3 regions of the Mesorhizobium sp. M0048 genome follow, and region 3 is predicted to be linked to each of the others. Evidence: predicted binding sites of a transcription regulator. Region 3 holds the regulator's gene; each other region holds the start of a gene.
The links. The regulator LexA, encoded in region 3, represses DNA repair genes until DNA is damaged. The targets are predictions, from matches to a motif close to TGTTCNNNNTGTGTTCNG.
Positions count from the first base shown of each region.

Region 1 (5,430 bases), on a different contig from region 3:
GCTCGGCGATATGATCAAGATCGGCCGGCGCGGCTCGCTATCGGGCACGGTCGTCGTCAACGGCCGCCAGGGACACGCCGCCTATCCGCAGCTGGCCGACAACCCGGTGCGCGGCCTGGTGACGCTGGTCGACGCCTTGCTTCACCCCGTCTTCGACAACGGAACAAGGGATTTCCAGCCGACCAATCTTGAGGTGACCTCCATCGATGTCGGCAATCCTGCCACCAACGTCATCCCGGCGAAGGCGGCGGCTACCTTCAATATTCGCTTCAACGACACATGGACCGCCGAGACGATCCAGGCCGAGATCCACAACCGCCTCGACCGGGCGGCGAAACGCAAGAAATACCGCGCCGGCAAGAAGACGCCCGTCGACTACGAGATCGCTTGGCGCGACGGACCGAGCCACGTTTTTCTGACACGCGACGACAGGTTGATCGAGACGCTTGGCGGCTCGATCAAGGCGGTGACCGGCAGGAAGCCTGCGCTCTCCACCTCCGGCGGCACCTCCGATGCCCGCTTCATCAAGGATTATTGTCCGGTGGTCGAATTCGGCCTTGTCGGCAAGACCATGCACATGGTCGACGAACGCGTGGCGATTGCCGACCTCGAGACGCTGACGCAGATTTATCTGCGCTTCGTTGAAGACTGGTTTGCGCAGGACATATCCTAGTGATGCTTTCAGCGGATGAAACCTACGCTTCGCTTGCCGGTGCCTGGCGGCTGATGCTCGGCAAGGCCGACGGATTTCGTCTGCTCGACCTTTCGGCGGACGGATTCTGGAACTCCTTTTTTGCCATCGTCGTCGCGGCGCCGGCACTGATCGTCGGCTGGGTCGGTATTGCCAACGAGATCGGCGACCCCAACGCATTCGTCGGCCGTTTCAGCATGTTGATCCGCCTGGCCACCGTCGATATCGGCGCCTGGGTGCTGCCGCTCATAGGCCTCGCGCTGGTGGCGCCGCGGGTCGGCGTCGGCGGCCGTTTCGTCCATTATGTCGTGGCCAGCAACTGGGCCTCGGCGATCATCGCCTGGATGATGCTGCCATCGGCGTTGATCCGGCTTTTCCTGACGTCGGCCAACGAAGTCTCCGGACTCGTGTCGCTGCTGTTGTTTGCGCTGTCGATGGTCTTGACCTGGCGGATGACCAACGTTGCGATCGGCAGGGGTGCGGCCGTCGGCAGCGCCGTTTTTGCCGGCATGTTCGTGGCCTCGCTGATCGTCCTGTTCGGACTGCAGGCGCTGCTCGGGATCAGCGTTCCGGATCAGCCAGGCGTCGGGTAGTCGACGCCGACGAGAAACAGCCCGTCGGGCGGCGCCACCTGACCGCAGGCCGCACGGTCGCGCGCCTCAAGCGCCGCCTTGAGGTCGGCAACAGTCCAGCCGCCTTCGCCGACGCGTTTGAGCGAGCCGACCATAGAGCGCACCTGGTTGTGCAGGAATGAGCGCGCCGAAGCGCGGACCTCAATGAAATCGCCCGCCCGGCTGACATCCAGCCGGTCGAGTGTGCGGACCGGGCTGGAGGCTTGGCACTGGGTCGAGCGGAAGGTGGTGAAATCATGCCGGCCAAGCAGCACCTTTGCCGCTTCGTGCATGGCCCCGGCATCGAGCTGCTTCGGTACCCACCAGATCTTGCCCTTGTCGAGCGCCGCCGGCGCGCGGCGATTGACGATGCGGTAGAGGTAATGGCGGCCGATCGCCGAGAAACGCGCATCGAAACCATCCGGCACGGAGGCGGCCTTCAGGATGGCGATGCGCACCTTGGCCGCCTGCAGATGCGCGTTGACGGCGTCGCGCACCTTGTCGCCGGGCCATGCCTTGATCAGATCGACATGCGCCACCTGAGCGGTCGCATGGACGCCGGCATCGGTGCGGCCGGCGGCGCGCAGCGAAACCTGCTCGCCACAGAACTTCTCGATCGCCTGCTCGATCGCCTGCTGCACCGAAGGCTGGTTGGCCTGGCGCTGCCAGCCGGCGAAGAGACTGCCGTCATATTCGATGTCGAGGCGAAAACGCGGCATTCCCGGATCGAAGCGAAATCAGGCGGCGAGGGCTGAGCCGAAGGCCGAGGCGTAGACCAGCCTGCCGGTCTCCGGCGCCTCGCCCCAGGCAAGCGCCTGCAAAGCCTCGCTTTGGTACTCGCTCTCGAACTTCGCTGCACGGGCGCGGCTGTAACCGAAACGTCCATAGTAAGCGGGATCGCCGAGCACCACGGCGAGCGTCTCGCCAGCAGCCTTCAGGCGGATATGCGCCTCGCGGACCAGCGCACCGCCGATGCCGGTGCCGTGGAACGACGGCTCGACCGCCAAAGGAGCCAAAGCCACCGCCGGGAAGCTCTTGCCGCCATTCTGCACGAAAAGCCGTGAAAACAGGATATGCCCGACCACTTGCCCGTCTTCGTCCGCCACCAGTTCGACGACGGCATCACCGCCGGTGACCAGCGCGTCGACCAGTCCGGCCTCCGTCTGCTGGCCGAATGCGTGTTCTTCGACTAGGCGGATCGCCTCGCGGTCCCGCGGCGTCGCCGCGCGTATGGACATCATGCTCATGACAATTTCATTCCTTTTTCGAGCTTGGCCCCGCGCAGAAACTCCTGCGCGGCTATGGGCCTTGCGCCCGCACGTTGAACTTCGACCAGCCTGATCGCGCCTGACCCGCAGGCGACCGTCAGCCGGTCATCGAGAATTCCTCCCGGTTCGCCGGCGCCTTGCGAGAGCGTCGAGCGAAGCAGTTTCAGCCGTTCTACACGGCCGCCGATTTCGGCCTCGCACCATGCACCGGGAAAGGGCGACAGGCCGCGAATCTGGTTGTGCACGTCGCCAGCAGGTCGCAGCCAGGCTATGCGAGTCTCCGATTTATCGATTTTCTTGGCGTAGGTCACCCCCACCTCCGCCTGTGTGGTAAATGTCAGCGTATTCCGCTCCAGCCGCTCGAGCGCTTGCACCATCAGCGCAGCACTGAGGACCATCAGCCGGTCGTGCAGATCGCCGGCCGTCATGTCGGGTCCAATGGGACATTTTTCAACCATTGCCACCGGCCCGGTGTCGAGGCCTTCGTCCATCCGCATCACCATCATGCCCGTTTCGGTATCGCCGGCCATGATGGCGCGCTGGATAGGGGCAGCGCCGCGCCAGCGCGGCAACAACGATGCGTGGCCATTGAGACAACCGAGCCGCGGCGCCTCGAGAATGGGTTTGGGCAGAAGCAGCCCGTAGGCGACGACCACGGCGACGTCGGCGCGCAAGGCGCGGAACGCCTCCTGCTCCGCCTCGCTCTTCAGCGACACCGGCGTCCGCACCTCGACGCCCAGCCGCTCCGCCTCGCGCTGCGCCGGCGACCGCGTCAGTTCGAGCCCGCGCCGGCCGCCGGCGCGCGGCGGCTGCGTATAGACGGCGGTCAACCCGTGCCCGGCCCCGGCAATCGCCCGCAGCGTCGGCACGGAGAATTCGGGCGTACCCATGAAGATGACACGCAGGGGCATTCGTCGACCCCTATCCCACCATCTTGCCCGGCGCCTTGTCCCTGGCGAGCTTTTTGAACTTCTTGACCACCATGTCGCGCTTCAGTTTTGAGATGTGGTCGATGAACAGCACGCCGTTGAGATGGTCGATCTCGTGCTGCAGGCAGGTCGCCATCAGCCCCTCGGCCTCGATCTCCTGCAGCTTGCCGTCGCGATCGAGATACTTCACCCGCACCGCGGCGGGGCGCTCGACTTCGGCATAGTAATCGGGGATCGACAGGCAGCCTTCCTCATAGACCGAACGCTGGTCGGAGCTTTCAAGGATTTCGGGATTGATGAAGACGTGCGGCGCCGGCGTCTCGTCCTCCTTGGCGAGGTCGATCACCAGCATGCGCAAGGGTTCGCCGACCTGGATCGCTGCGAGGCCGATGCCGGGCGCGTCATACATAGTGTCCAGCATGTCGCCGGCCAGTTTGCGCAAATCGCCATCGACACGCTCGACCGGTTTTGAAACCTGGCGCAGGACGGGATCGGGGAGGATGATAAGCGGCTTGATCGACATGGCGTCTCACCTAAGACCTCGCAGGAAAAGCGTCAACCGGGACGGCTTCGGGTCGTTCACGTTTTGATCTGTGCCGGCAGACCGAATCATCTATGCTGTCGGCATGAACGATCTGGCCACCATCCTGTCCGAACCTGTCGCCCGCCTCGGCGCCACCACGCTCACGCTCGGCCAAGCCCTGGGTTTCGGCGCAATGCTGTTCCTTGGACTGTTCGTGGCGCTCGTCGTTGCGCTCTGGCGATCGGCCAAGGCGCGTGCAGTGGCGGCCGCCGAAGCCGCCGACCACGCCCGTGACGCCGAGGTGCGGATGGCCGGCATCTTGGCAAGCCAGGCGGAAATGCAAGGCCGCATGGGCGCCATCGCCGAAGTGTTCGGGGCGCGCCAGGCGGAACTGACCCAGTCGATCGGCCAGCGCCTCGATGCCATGACCGGCCGCCTGGGCCAGACCATGACCGAGCAGACGAGATCGACGCATGAGAGCCTCGCCAAGCTGCAGGAACGGCTGGCGGTTATCGATATCGCGCAAGGCAATATCCAGTCGCTGGCCGGCCAGGTCGTGCAATTGCAGGCGATCCTTTCCAACAAGCAGACGCGCGGCGCCTTCGGCCAGTCGCGCATGGAGGCCATCGTCGCCGACGGATTGCCGCACGGCGCCTATGAATTCCAGGCGACCTTGTCGAATGGCAGCCGGCCCGACTGCCTGGTGAAGATGCCGAACGGCGCGCCGTCACTTGCCATCGACGCAAAGTTTCCGCTCGAGGCGTGGAATGCCATCCGTGCCGCCGAAGGCGCCGACCTGCAGAAGTCGGCAGCACAGGCTTTCCGCCGCGACATCGAGGTGCATGTCCGCGATATTTCCGAAAAATACCTGATCCAGGGCGAGACGCAGGACACCGCCTTCATGTTCGTGCCCTCGGAATCGGTGTTCGCCGAAATCCATGAGAATTTCGAGGCCGTTGTCCAAAAGGCGCATCGATCGCGGATCGTCATCGTCTCGCCATCGCTTTTGATGCTGTCGATTCAGGTCATCCAGGCAATCCTCAAGGATGCCCGCATGCGCGAGCAGGCGCACCTGATCCAGGGCGAGGTCATCCGGCTAATGGAAGACGTCTCCCGGCTCGACGAGCGGGTGCGCAAATTGCAGACGCATTTCGGTCAATCGGCCAAGGATATCGACGACATCCTGGTCTCGACATCGAAGGTGACCCGGCGCGGACAAAAGATCGAGGCGCTGGAGTTTGGCGTGCAGCCGGCGGAGGATACCGCTGGTTCGAATGGCAGCGGAGCAAAAGCGGAAAGCAGCCCGCGCGTCGCTGATTCGAAAACCGGGCAGTTGAGGCTAAGGGTCGTCGAAGGCGACGATTGAGAGCTACGCCGGAACCGGAGGCTTCACCCGGATCTGGCGCTA
Region 1 is NZ_JAMYUV010000005.1:227,288-232,717, forward strand. Features, by position in the region: gene dapE (succinyl-diaminopimelate desuccinylase) at 1-673, shown strand, start outside; gene NKJ84_RS08000 (transporter) at 676-1,284, shown strand; gene truA (tRNA pseudouridine(38-40) synthase TruA) at 1,266-2,021, opposite strand; gene NKJ84_RS08010 (GNAT family N-acetyltransferase) at 2,040-2,549, opposite strand; gene fmt (methionyl-tRNA formyltransferase) at 2,546-3,475, opposite strand; gene def (peptide deformylase) at 3,492-4,022, opposite strand; gene NKJ84_RS08025 (DNA recombination protein RmuC) at 4,126-5,388, shown strand; gene NKJ84_RS08030 (GFA family protein) at 5,428-5,430, opposite strand, start outside.
Region 1: the regulator LexA is predicted to act here: its motif matches at 4,076-4,093, upstream of NKJ84_RS08025 (DNA recombination protein RmuC).

Region 2 (5,430 bases), on a different contig from region 3:
AGCTCGCCGAGTTCCAGCGCATCATCGCGGGTCTTGGCGCCGCCGGTGCCGACCATCATCCTGGCCTGGAAATGTTCGATCGTTTCGGCGAGCTCGTCCTTGCCGACCTCGACATGAATGCCGTCGGCCTGGACGCGGCCGGCGATGCGGGTGTCGCCGGCAATGATGACGGCAATGCCGGCCGCTTGCGCCACCGGCACGATCTGCTCGGCAAAGGCCTGGAAGGCGGCCTCGTCCATACCGTTTTCCGGCAGGATAAGCGAGGCGACGTCACCGCCGTCGAAGGCCGCGGCGATGCGCTCGGCCGGCACGTTTGGCGGCGCGATCAGCACGATACGGCAGCGGTTGGGCGGCGTTGCGTCATTCATTGGTGTTCGGTCCCGGTTATCGCCTATGCCGGGCGAAGATGGTTGCATTGCGGCATAGAGCAAAGTGCGGGAGTTGAACAGGCGGCAGGGGGTCGCTTGCGGGCTCTAGGCTGGCACTTTCGATTTCCACAGCGACCAGCCGAGGTTCATGCCGGCGGCGGCGACCAGGATGGCGGCGGCGCCGACGATCTGCGCCGGCTGCAGACGATGACCGAAAGCGACCACGTCGACGAGGATGGCGACGACGGGATAGATGAAGGACAGCGATCCCTGCAGATGCGTCGGCAGCTTCTGGATGGCGCCGTACATGAGGATGTACATCAGGCCGGTATGGACGATGCCGAGCGTCGCCAGCATGCCCCAGCTCCGCGCGTCGGCGGGAAGGTGGGTGAGATTGGCGAAGGGTGCCAGCATGACGACGCCGACACAGACCTGGATCAAGGCGATCAGGTGCGGCGGCGTGCCTTTGAGTTTCTTGGTGACGATAGCCGCAACGGCCCAGAAGAAAGCCGCGGCCAGCGCCATCGCAATGCCGGCAAAGTAATCCGTACCATGATCGCCTGCATCGGGCGCGGCCTGCACGATCAGCAGCATGCCGGCGAAGGCAATGCCGAGCCAGGTCAGCTTGGTCATCGTCAGCCGTTCAGAGAAGAAGAGCGCGCCAAAACCCACCAGCATGAAGGGCTGCGTGTTGTAGACAGCCGTGGCGATCGAGATCGAGGCACGCGAAAACGCGCTGAACAGCAGCAGCCAGTTGATAACGATGGCAGCACCGCCGAGAGCCGCGATGGCTACAATGCGAAGCGACAGCCTGCCGCGCAGCAGTCCCAGCGCCGCGCAGATAATCAGCAGCGTTACCGCCCCGAAAGCACAGCGCCAGAACACCACGTCCATGATGGGCTGGCCGGAAAGGACGACGAACCAGCCGATCGTGCCGAGGATCGCCATCGCCGCCGTCATTTCGATCGTGCCGCGTACCGTGTTGTCCATGGATGCTCCCGAACCTTTGTTGAGATTTTATAATCCCACAGCGGATCGGGTCTTTCCATGACTTGTAGCCGGTGATATGCAGGACGAGCCTCATTAAATTAGGTAAACATCGCTCTTTTCCTGGAATTGTAAAATGCTGGACGAGCTCGATAGAAAGCTCCTCGATATCCTGGTCAAAGATTCACGGACCTCGCTGAAGGAACTGGCGCTGCAGGTCGGGTTGTCGTCGCCAAGCGTTTCGGAGCGGCTTCGACGGCTAGAGGATCGCGGCGTCATCCGCGCGTTCACCATCGACATCGATCCGCAGGCGCTCGGCTACGCCTTGCAGGCGATCGTTCGCGTCCGGCCATTGCCGGGCAAGCTGCACATCGTCCAGAAGCTGATCGAGGAAATCCCCGAATTCGGCGAATGCGACAAGGTGACGGGCGATGACTGCTTCGTTGCGCGGCTGTTCGTCCGCTCGATCGGCGAGCTCGATGGGATTCTCGACCGCATCGCCGACAAGGCCGAAACCAGCACCGCGATCATCAAGGCGCAGCCGATCCGGAGACGCCCGCCGCCGCTCGACATGCCAAACATGTGACGGGTTTCGGTGGCGTGGCCCACATATTTGCGGTCGCGGTCTGGCCATTTCTGGTCTATTCCAGAGATCACTTCCCTCCAGCCTCCTTTCCCTCATGTCAGGCCTGCTCGTCGATCCCTGGTTCTATGCCGCGGCCATTCCGGCCGTCATCCTCGTCGGCCTGTCGAAAGGCGGCTTCGGCGGCGCCGTCGGCTTTGTCGGCGTGCCATTGATGGCGCTGACGATGCCGCCGGTTCAGGCTGCCGCTATCCTTCTGCCAATTCTGTGCCTGATGGACATTGTCTCGGTGTGGACATGGTGGGGCATCTTCGACCGCAAGATGCTGGCCGACATGATGCCGGGCGCCGTGATCGGCATTGCCCTTGGCTGGCTGACGGCGGCCTTGGTCACCGAAGAGATGGTAAGGCTGATCGTCGGCGCGGTTGCCCTGATCTTCGTGCTGCGCTGGCTCTATTTGCAACTCCGCCACGGTGCCGGCCACGCGGCGGAGCCCAACCGCGTCGCCGCCGGCCTCTGGGGTACCGTTGCCGGGTTCACCAGCTTCGTCGCCCATGTCGGCGGCCCGCCTTTTCAGGTCTATGCGCTGCCGATCAGGCTCGATCCGAAGGTGCTGTCGGGCACCGCGGCGATCTTCTTCGCCGTCACCAATGCGCTGAAGCTCATCCCCTATTTCGCGCTCGGCCAGTTCGACACCACCAATTTGACCGCGTCGGCGGTGCTGATGCCGCTGGCGCCGCTGTCGACAATCGCCGGCGCCTGGCTGGTGCGGCGGATGCGGCCGGAGTTGTTCTATCCCTTCACCTATGCGACCGTGGCGGTCGTCGCGGTTAAGCTTCTGTGGGACGGCATCGCCGGCCTCCTGTAAGACGGCGGCCCCAGTCGGCCGCCGTCGGATTCCTTAAACCTCAGGCGGCACTCGGCAGCAGCGGCCGCGTCCTGCCAAGCGCCAGGGCAACGCCGGTTGCTAGCACGAACGCCATGCAGCCCAGAATGGTGATGTCGTGCAGCGTCGGCTTCAGCACCATGTCTGCGATGATCACCAGCATCACCGAATAGTCGAAGCGCGCGGCATTGAGGACGCGCTGGCCCTGGGCAAGCACTGCCGGCGTCACGCCATCCTTGGCGATCATGCCTGCCATGCGGTCGGCAGTCGGCTTGAAGACGAACATGCCGATGCAGAAGGTCGTCGCATAACCGGCAAGGCCGATCAGCACCCACAGATCGGAAAAGCCGACCCAGAAGCCGCACATGATGAGGCCGAAGAGCAATGTCAGCATCGACATCGGCGCGAAGAACCGGTTGCCGAGCTCGCCGGTGGCGCGCATCGCCTGCAGCATGCCTTCGACGTTTCCGGCACGGTCGGCGCGTACCGCAAGCAGCATCAGCGTGAAGCCGCCGCCGACCCAGAGGATCGCCGAGACGATGTGCAGAAATTTAACGACCGAGTACCAATCCATTGTTCGCTCCTTGAGAGATTTTCATGATTGCCGGAGCGCAAGGTTTGCTCCGCCTCGTTGGGAGGAGCGCGGCGTTTAGCGCGTCGCCTGTTTCGGAACGATGTCGCGGGCAGTGCCGCTTTGTTTCGGTATGTCGGTCACGATCTGGAAGAACCATGGCGCAAGCGGGTCGCCCCCGCTTCCAGCCAGTGGTGTGAACGCCGCCCTGGCCGGTCAGCTGTGCTGTTACGGCACAGATGCCGGGCCCTTGATCGAAAAATATGCGCTGCGTTAAGGCTTCGTTAAGCTTTACAGGCGTTTACTATGTCCATCCAGTGATCTGGATTCTTACCGAGTGGTTGGAGCCACTTTGTTTGACGCCTCCCTGTTAAACTCCTGAGAGCCGCCTTATCCGCGGCTCTTTTTTTGTGCGCCGGCATGGGCGTCTAGCGGCTAAATGCGGCCGTTAACCGTTTGTTAAACATGTGCTTGCCTTCGCTGGCAGCGAAGCGCATTTTCAAGCTTCAGTCGTTTAGGCTGCCGGATGTGGCAGACCAAGAGCCGAATCGGCCGGCTGTGAGGCAAGTGCAGGGGCGTGGCAATGAACGAGCCTTCGAAGGCTGGCGCGAAAACCATCAAGCTGGCGGAGCGCCGGGTTTTCTCCCAATCCTTCAAGCCGCTCTATCAGGAAGGCATGGGCCTGGTCGAGCAGGCGGCCGAGTATCTCGACGGCAAGGGCCGCGCCGAGGCCAAGAAGCTGTCGAGGCCGGCGGCGACGCTTTATGCGGCCGAATCGATGCGGCTGACCACCAGGCTGATGCAGGTCGCCTCGTGGCTGCTTTTGCAACGGGCGGCGAATTCCGGCGAGATGACCCGCGATCAGGTGGCCTCAGAAAAATCCAAGGTGCGTCTCGACACCGCCTCGGCGCATGAGGAGGCGCCCGGCTGGGCCGAATTGCCGAACGATTTCACCGACCTCGTCAACCGCTCGCTGCGCCTGCAGGCGCTGGTGCGCCGCATGGACGAGGAGATCTATGGCGGCCTCACCGAGGTGCCGCCGTCGAGCCGTCGCCTCAATCCGGTGTCCGACCAGATCACGCTGCTCAACACGGCTTTCGCCCGCGGCTGAGGGACCGTTTGATAATTCTACTCCGACGGACACCTAAGGCCGCCTCGGTTCTCGAAAATCACGCCATCTGCCTCGTCAGAGCGAATCTCAAACAGCCTGCGCGACGTAGCCACCCCTCGTTTCTGGTTTGTTCACATTTCGCTGGCATCGCTGTCTACCAGGGGTAAAGTTGGCGGATGGGGGAAGCGATTCGCATCATCGGCATCGATCCGGGGCTGAGGCGCACCGGTTGGGGCATCGTCGAAAGCCTCGGTAATTCGCTGCGCTTCGTCGCTTCCGGCACGGTGCGGTCCGACGACAAGGCCGCCCTGGCGATGCGTCTTTGCCAATTGCATGATGGGCTCGCCGAGGTCCTGCATGCCGCGATGCCGCACGAGGCGGCGGTCGAGCAAACTTTCGTCAACAAGGACGCCGCAGCGACGCTCAAACTCGGCCAGGCACGCGGCATCGCCATGCTGGTGCCGGCGCGTGCCGGCCTTGTCGTTGCCGAATACGCGCCAAACGCCGTCAAGAAGGCGGTGATCGGAGTCGGCCATGGCGACAAGAAGCAGATCCACATGATGGTCAAGGTGCTGATGCCGAAGGCGACTTTCGACAGCGACGACGCCGCCGATGCGCTGGCCATCGCCATCTGTCACGCACACCACCGGCAGAGCATCGCCTACAGGCTGGCGGCGCTGGTCGGATAAGTTTGTTCTTGACTTGTTCTCAGGCCGGCAATAAGTAATACCGACGAGGTATTACCATGCGCGTTACCACCAAGGGGCAAGTGACCATCCCGAAGGAGATCCGGGATCATCTGGGTATCGGCCCAGGTTCGGAGGTGGAGTTCGTTCCCACCGAGGACGGCGCTCGTGTTATGGCGGTCAACGAAAACATGTCGGAGGAGGAAGCCTCGCGCAGATTCAGCCAGATGCTCGGCCG
Region 2 is NZ_JAMYUV010000001.1:129,207-134,636, forward strand. Features, by position in the region: gene NKJ84_RS00645 (thiamine phosphate synthase) at 1-368, opposite strand, end outside; gene NKJ84_RS00650 (DMT family transporter) at 474-1,358, opposite strand; gene NKJ84_RS00655 (Lrp/AsnC family transcriptional regulator) at 1,492-1,941, shown strand; gene NKJ84_RS00660 (sulfite exporter TauE/SafE family protein) at 2,036-2,806, shown strand; gene NKJ84_RS00665 (DUF2269 family protein) at 2,847-3,398, opposite strand; gene rcdA (protease adaptor protein RcdA) at 3,979-4,506, shown strand; gene ruvC (crossover junction endodeoxyribonuclease RuvC) at 4,683-5,195, shown strand; gene NKJ84_RS00680 (AbrB/MazE/SpoVT family DNA-binding domain-containing protein) at 5,252-5,430, shown strand, end outside.
Region 2: the regulator LexA is predicted to act here: its motif matches at 4,624-4,641, upstream of ruvC (crossover junction endodeoxyribonuclease RuvC).

Region 3 (5,430 bases):
CAGTTGCCGAGGCGCTCGAGCGCCTGCTGGACGGCGCAGCAGCGCTGCCGGGCGAACGCGTCGCACTGCTGGATGCCGCCGACCGCGTGCTGGCGGAGCCGGTTGTGGCGCTCCGCACCCAGCCGCCGTTCAACGCCTCCGCCATGGACGGCTATGCCGTGCGGGCGGCCGATATCGCGTCCGTACCGGCAAAGCTTTCGGTGGTCGGCATGGCGCCGGCCGGACGCGGCTTTGCCGGAACGGTGCAGCAGCGGCAGGCCGTGCGCATCTTTACCGGCGCGCCGCTTCCCGAAGGCGCCGACACTATCGTCATCCAGGAGAACGTCCGCGATCTCGGTGGCGGCAGCGTCGAAGTGACGGAACCGACGGTGCAGGGGCGCAACATCCGCCGCCTCGGGCTCGATTTCGCCAAGGGCGATGTCCTGCTGCCCAAAGGCCGCCTGCTCGACCCGGCGGCCTTGTCGCTGGCGGCATCGGCCAATCACCCCGAGGTGCGCGTGGTCAAACGGCCGCTGGTCGCCATCATCGCCACCGGCGACGAATTGCTGCCGCCGGGCAGCGATCTTGGCCCCGACCAGATCATCTGCTCCAACGCCTATGGTGTCGCTGCCGCCGCACAGTCGGTCGGTGCGCGGGCGCTCGACCTTGGCATCGCGCCGGACCGCAGGGAGGCGATCGCTGCGCTGGTTGAAAAGGCCGTGAAGGCTGGCGCGAACGTCATCGTCACGCTGGGCGGTGCCTCGGTCGGTGACCACGACTTCGTGCATGACGTGCTGACCGGGCAAGGCATGACGCTCGATTTCTGGAAGATCGCCATGCGGCCGGGCAAGCCACTGATGTTCGGGCGGCTGGGAGACATTCGCTGCATCGGCCTGCCCGGCAATCCGGTGGCAAGCCTGGTCTGCACTCAGCTCTTCCTGAAGCCGCTGCTGGCGCGGCTCGGCGGCCGCGCCTTTCAGCAGGATATACGTCGGGCACGGCTCGGTGCCGCCATGCCGGCCAACGATCTCAGGCAAGATTATGTGCGGGCTGTTGTCATAGATGACGCCGGTACGCTCGTGGCGACGCCGTTCGGCATCCAGGACTCCTCGATGCTGAAAATGCTGGCCGATGCCAACGGGCTGATCGTTCGCGCGCCGTTCGCGCCTGCCGCGGCGGCGGGCTCCCCCTGCGACGTGCTGATGCTACGCTGAACCTGCCTCACTCCGAGATCAAGGTCCGGGTCAGCGGATGGTCTGGATCGGCCAAACCGTCGATGATGTTGAAATGATGCCGGTCAGGCTCGACGACCGAGCTGGTCGCGGTACCCAGGCCGATCCAGATGTTGGCCAGCAACGCGCTCTGACGCAGGAATTCGGCGCGCTCGCCGCCGCCGGCCCAGCAGGTCAGGCGGGCCTTGTCCATCGGGCGCAGCAGCACCGGGCTTTCGGCCTGCGCCTCGGCCTCATCGATCGCGATCGTCTTGTTCATGCCGGTGCGCATGATCGGGCGCAAATCATGCACCCCCGAGATCGACACCACGTGACGAACGCGCCGGACGACTTCGGGCGCCAGCGGCGTCGTCGCCGTAACCATCCGGCTAACAAGATGGCCGCCGGCCGAGTGCCCGGTCAGCATCAGCGGCCCTGGGACCATCGCCGCCGCCTTGCCGATCGCCGCGCCGACTTCCTTGACGATTCCGCCAATGCGTATCTGCGGACAGAGCGTGTAGGACGGCATCGCCACCGCATAGCCGCGATCAACAGGGCCAGCGGCAAGATGCGACCAGAAATTCTTGTCGAATTCCATCCAGTAGCCGCCATGAACGAACACCACGAGTCCCTTGGGCTTGATGGCCGGCAGGAAAAGATCGAGCCGGTTGCGTGGGTTGTCGCCATAGGCCATGTCGAGCCGCGCCCTGCCCTCGGTCGAAAGCACGTCGCGGAAAACCCGCGCGGGCTCGATCCAGGCCGCCGGCCAGCGATCGCTGCCGGCTATGTTGGCGCCGTTGGCATAGGCGTTGTCCCAATCGGCAATGTGACGTTCGAACACCCTGCGCCCTCCCTGGCAATATGGCCTTGCAACCTAGCCGTGAGCATCGCGCGGCACGTCGTCGCCAGCCTCACGATTCCAGCTCTCGCATCAATCTCAAGTGACAGCTGCTTTGATGGCGAAGCGCGCATCCTTCCACGCACCGGTGCGCAGGATATCCTCAAGCACTTTGACGGCCTGCCAGACATCGGCATAGCCGACATAGAGCGGGGTGAAGCCGAAGCGCATGGTCGATGGCGCGCGAAAATCGCCGATCACGCCACGTTCGATCAGCGCGCGCATGACCTGGTAGCCATGCTCATGCATGAATGAAATCTGGCTGCCGCGTTTTTCCCCATCGCGCGTGCTTTCGAGCGTGAGCCCGTAAGTGCCGCACTTTGCCTCGACAAGCTCGATGAACAGATCCGCCAGCGCGATGCTCTTCTTGCGCACCGCCGTCATGTCGACATCGTTCCAGATGTCGAGCGCGCCCTTCAGCGTGCGCATCGACAGGACCGGCTGGGTGCCGCACAGAAACCGGCGGATGCCGGTGCCGGCCGCATAGCCTGGCTCGAAGGCGAAGGGCCGTGCATGGCCCCACCAGCCGGTGAGCGGCTGCTGGATGTCGGAAAGATGCCGCTCAGCCACATAGATGAAGGCAGGCGCGCCCGGGCCGCCATTCAGATATTTGTAGGTGCAGCCAACGGCAAAATCGGCGTTTGCCTTGTCGAGCTCGACTGGCATCGCGCCGGCGGTGTGGCAGAGATCCCAGACGATCATCGCCCCGGCTTCCTGAGCCCTGCGCGTCAGCGTCGGCATGTCGCGCAGTTCGCCCGACTTGTAGTTGACGTGGTTGACCAGCACCACCGCGGTGCGTTCGTCGATCAGCTCTTCGATGGTCGGCGCGTCGACCCCCGAGAGGCGCAGCAGCGCATCTTTTCGCGTCGAAACCACACCCTCAGCCATGTAGAGGTCTGTCGGAAAACTATCGCCCTCGGCGACGATGACCTGCCGCTCCGGTCGCATGGCCATGGCGGCGTGCAGCAGCTTGTAGATGTTGACCGACGTCGTATCGCAGACCACCGTCTGGCCGACCGCGGCACCGATCAGGCGCCCTAGCTGGTCGCCAAGTTCAAGCGGCATGTTGAACCAGCCGGCCGTGTTCCATGCGCGGATGAGATCATGCGACCATTCTTCGGTCGCGGCCTTGTACAATTCATCGAAAGCGGCACGTGAAGCAGCTCCTAGCGAATTGCCGTCGAGATAGATCACTCCTTGCGGCAAGACAAAGCGGTCGCGCATCGCGCCCAGCGGATCCGCGGCATCCATCGCCTTTACGGCCACGAGATCGGGAATTCCCGTCATGATTTGCCTGCTCCCTCAAAAAATCCAACGCAACGCCGGACACGCATCAACTGTTCTTCCATTACCGGGTAGCGCGTAGCAAGGCTCCACCGGCGAGAAGCAGCCTGACCAGGCGGTGGAAACCTGGAGTTAGCCCGAGGTTGGCGTTTTGAGTTCGTTTCGTTCACGGTGCATTGACCAAACCGCACAGTCGATACGGGTTCAATTCCGTGCCCTTTGCCGACCGACGGCCGATGCCAGTGCCGCCTTCAAGGAGGCCAGAACGGCGCAAACGAAAGCAGAATCAAGGGGATGAGGCTCGCGGCGGTGAAAATACGGTACGCCGGTAGGGGACGTCGTTTGTTTCCCGAGCCTTAACGCATTCATTAAACTTTAAACAGTTGCGGAACACAACTGGAACAGATAGTGTCTGTTCTGGGTTTGTTTTCTGATTCTGTTGGGGGTCGCTATGCTGACACGCAAACAACACGAACTGCTTATGTTCATCCACGAAAGGTTGAAGGAAAGCGGTATCCCACCTTCCTTCGACGAGATGAAGGAAGCGCTCGACCTGGCTTCCAAATCCGGAATCCACCGACTGATTACGGCGCTGGAGGAGCGCGGCTTCATTCGCCGTTTGCCCAACCGGGCCCGTGCGCTGGAGGTACTACGCCTGCCTGACTCGATCGCCCCCGGCCTCAATGCGGCACGCAAGTTCTCGCCGAGTGTCATCCAGGGCAGTCTTGGGCAAGGTGCCCCTCGGCAGGGCAAGCCCACATCGTCGCGCGTCCCTGCAGCCGGCAATGACGACGATGTCGTCGCCGCCGTTTCGATCCCGGTAATGGGCCGCATCGCCGCTGGTGTGCCGATCGATGCTATCCAGCACCAGACGCATTCGATTTCGGTGCCGCCGGATATGATCATGGGCGGCGAGCATTATGCGCTCGAGGTCAAAGGCGATTCGATGATCGAGGCTGGCATTTTCGACGGCGACACGGTGATCATCCGCAACGCCGATACGGCGAGCCCCGGTGAGATCGTGGTGGCCTTGGTCGACGAGGAGGAAGCGACGCTGAAGCGGTTCCGCCGCAAGGGCGCCTCGATCGCCCTGGAGGCCGCCAATCCGGCCTACGAGACGCGCATCTTTGGACCAGACAGGGTCAAGGTGCAGGGCAAGCTCGTTGGGCTGATCCGCCGCTACTGAGTTGCGCCCTTGGTGCCGGCTTTTGGATTGTCGGCTCTGCGGTATGGCGGCAGGCCGCGCGCCGCGCGTGAAAATTTCCGCTGCACGTGCCAGGGCCGGTATGATTTTTCGACGGCGAAGCGGATTTCGGCGCGTGTTGCCGCTTGTGGATCGAAATAGACGGCCGCACTTCCCGCGCGCGCCAGTTGCCGTTTGGTGACGACGAGGACCAGCCGGTCGTAGTAGCAGGGATTATGGGCGGTGGCGTCGTCGATGACGATCAAGCTGGCGAAGGCGCAGGCTGGCCGTGCGGTATCGCGGTCCTTGGCTTGCGCAATGATCGCGCCGGATGGATGCCTGGCGAGGCAGAGACCGTCCGTGCAAATGAACGGCATGCCCGGCGGTAGGTCGGCCGGATCGGCAATGTCGAATTGCGGATCGTTCTTTCCAGGTGTTTCCGGCGCGACGATAGCCTCTGATGTGAGCGCGCGTTTCCAGTTGTCGATCGTGAACTCATTCGGGCGTGCCCGGTTGACGGCGAGCTCACCGCTGCCGATCGGCAGCGCGACCAGCCGTGCGTCCTCCGAGATCAATACGTCGGGTACGCGCGTCTGCGTTGTCGTTAGCAAGCCGGCGAGCGCAAAAGGAATTGCCGCGAGCCGCAACCAGGTCGTCGCCATGCTGGCAACGACGAGGGCGATCGTCACCAGAAGGACAGATCTCAGCGAAATCAGACCCACCGCATCGATCGGCGAGCGCTCGGAGATCCAACCGGACAGGGCGATCATCGCCGTCAGCCCTTTGCCCATCACGTAAAGGAAAGGCCCATCCGCGCCGAACGGCATCGCCAGCGCGCTGAGCACGGCGAAGGGCATGACGACCAGTGAGACGAT
Region 3 is NZ_JAMYUV010000016.1:86,266-91,695, forward strand. Features, by position in the region: gene NKJ84_RS16365 (molybdopterin molybdotransferase MoeA) at 1-1,193, shown strand, start outside; gene NKJ84_RS16370 (hormone-sensitive lipase) at 1,201-2,031, opposite strand; gene kynU (kynureninase) at 2,128-3,375, opposite strand; gene lexA (transcriptional repressor LexA) at 3,824-4,558, shown strand; gene NKJ84_RS16385 (ComEC/Rec2 family competence protein) at 4,552-5,430, opposite strand, start outside.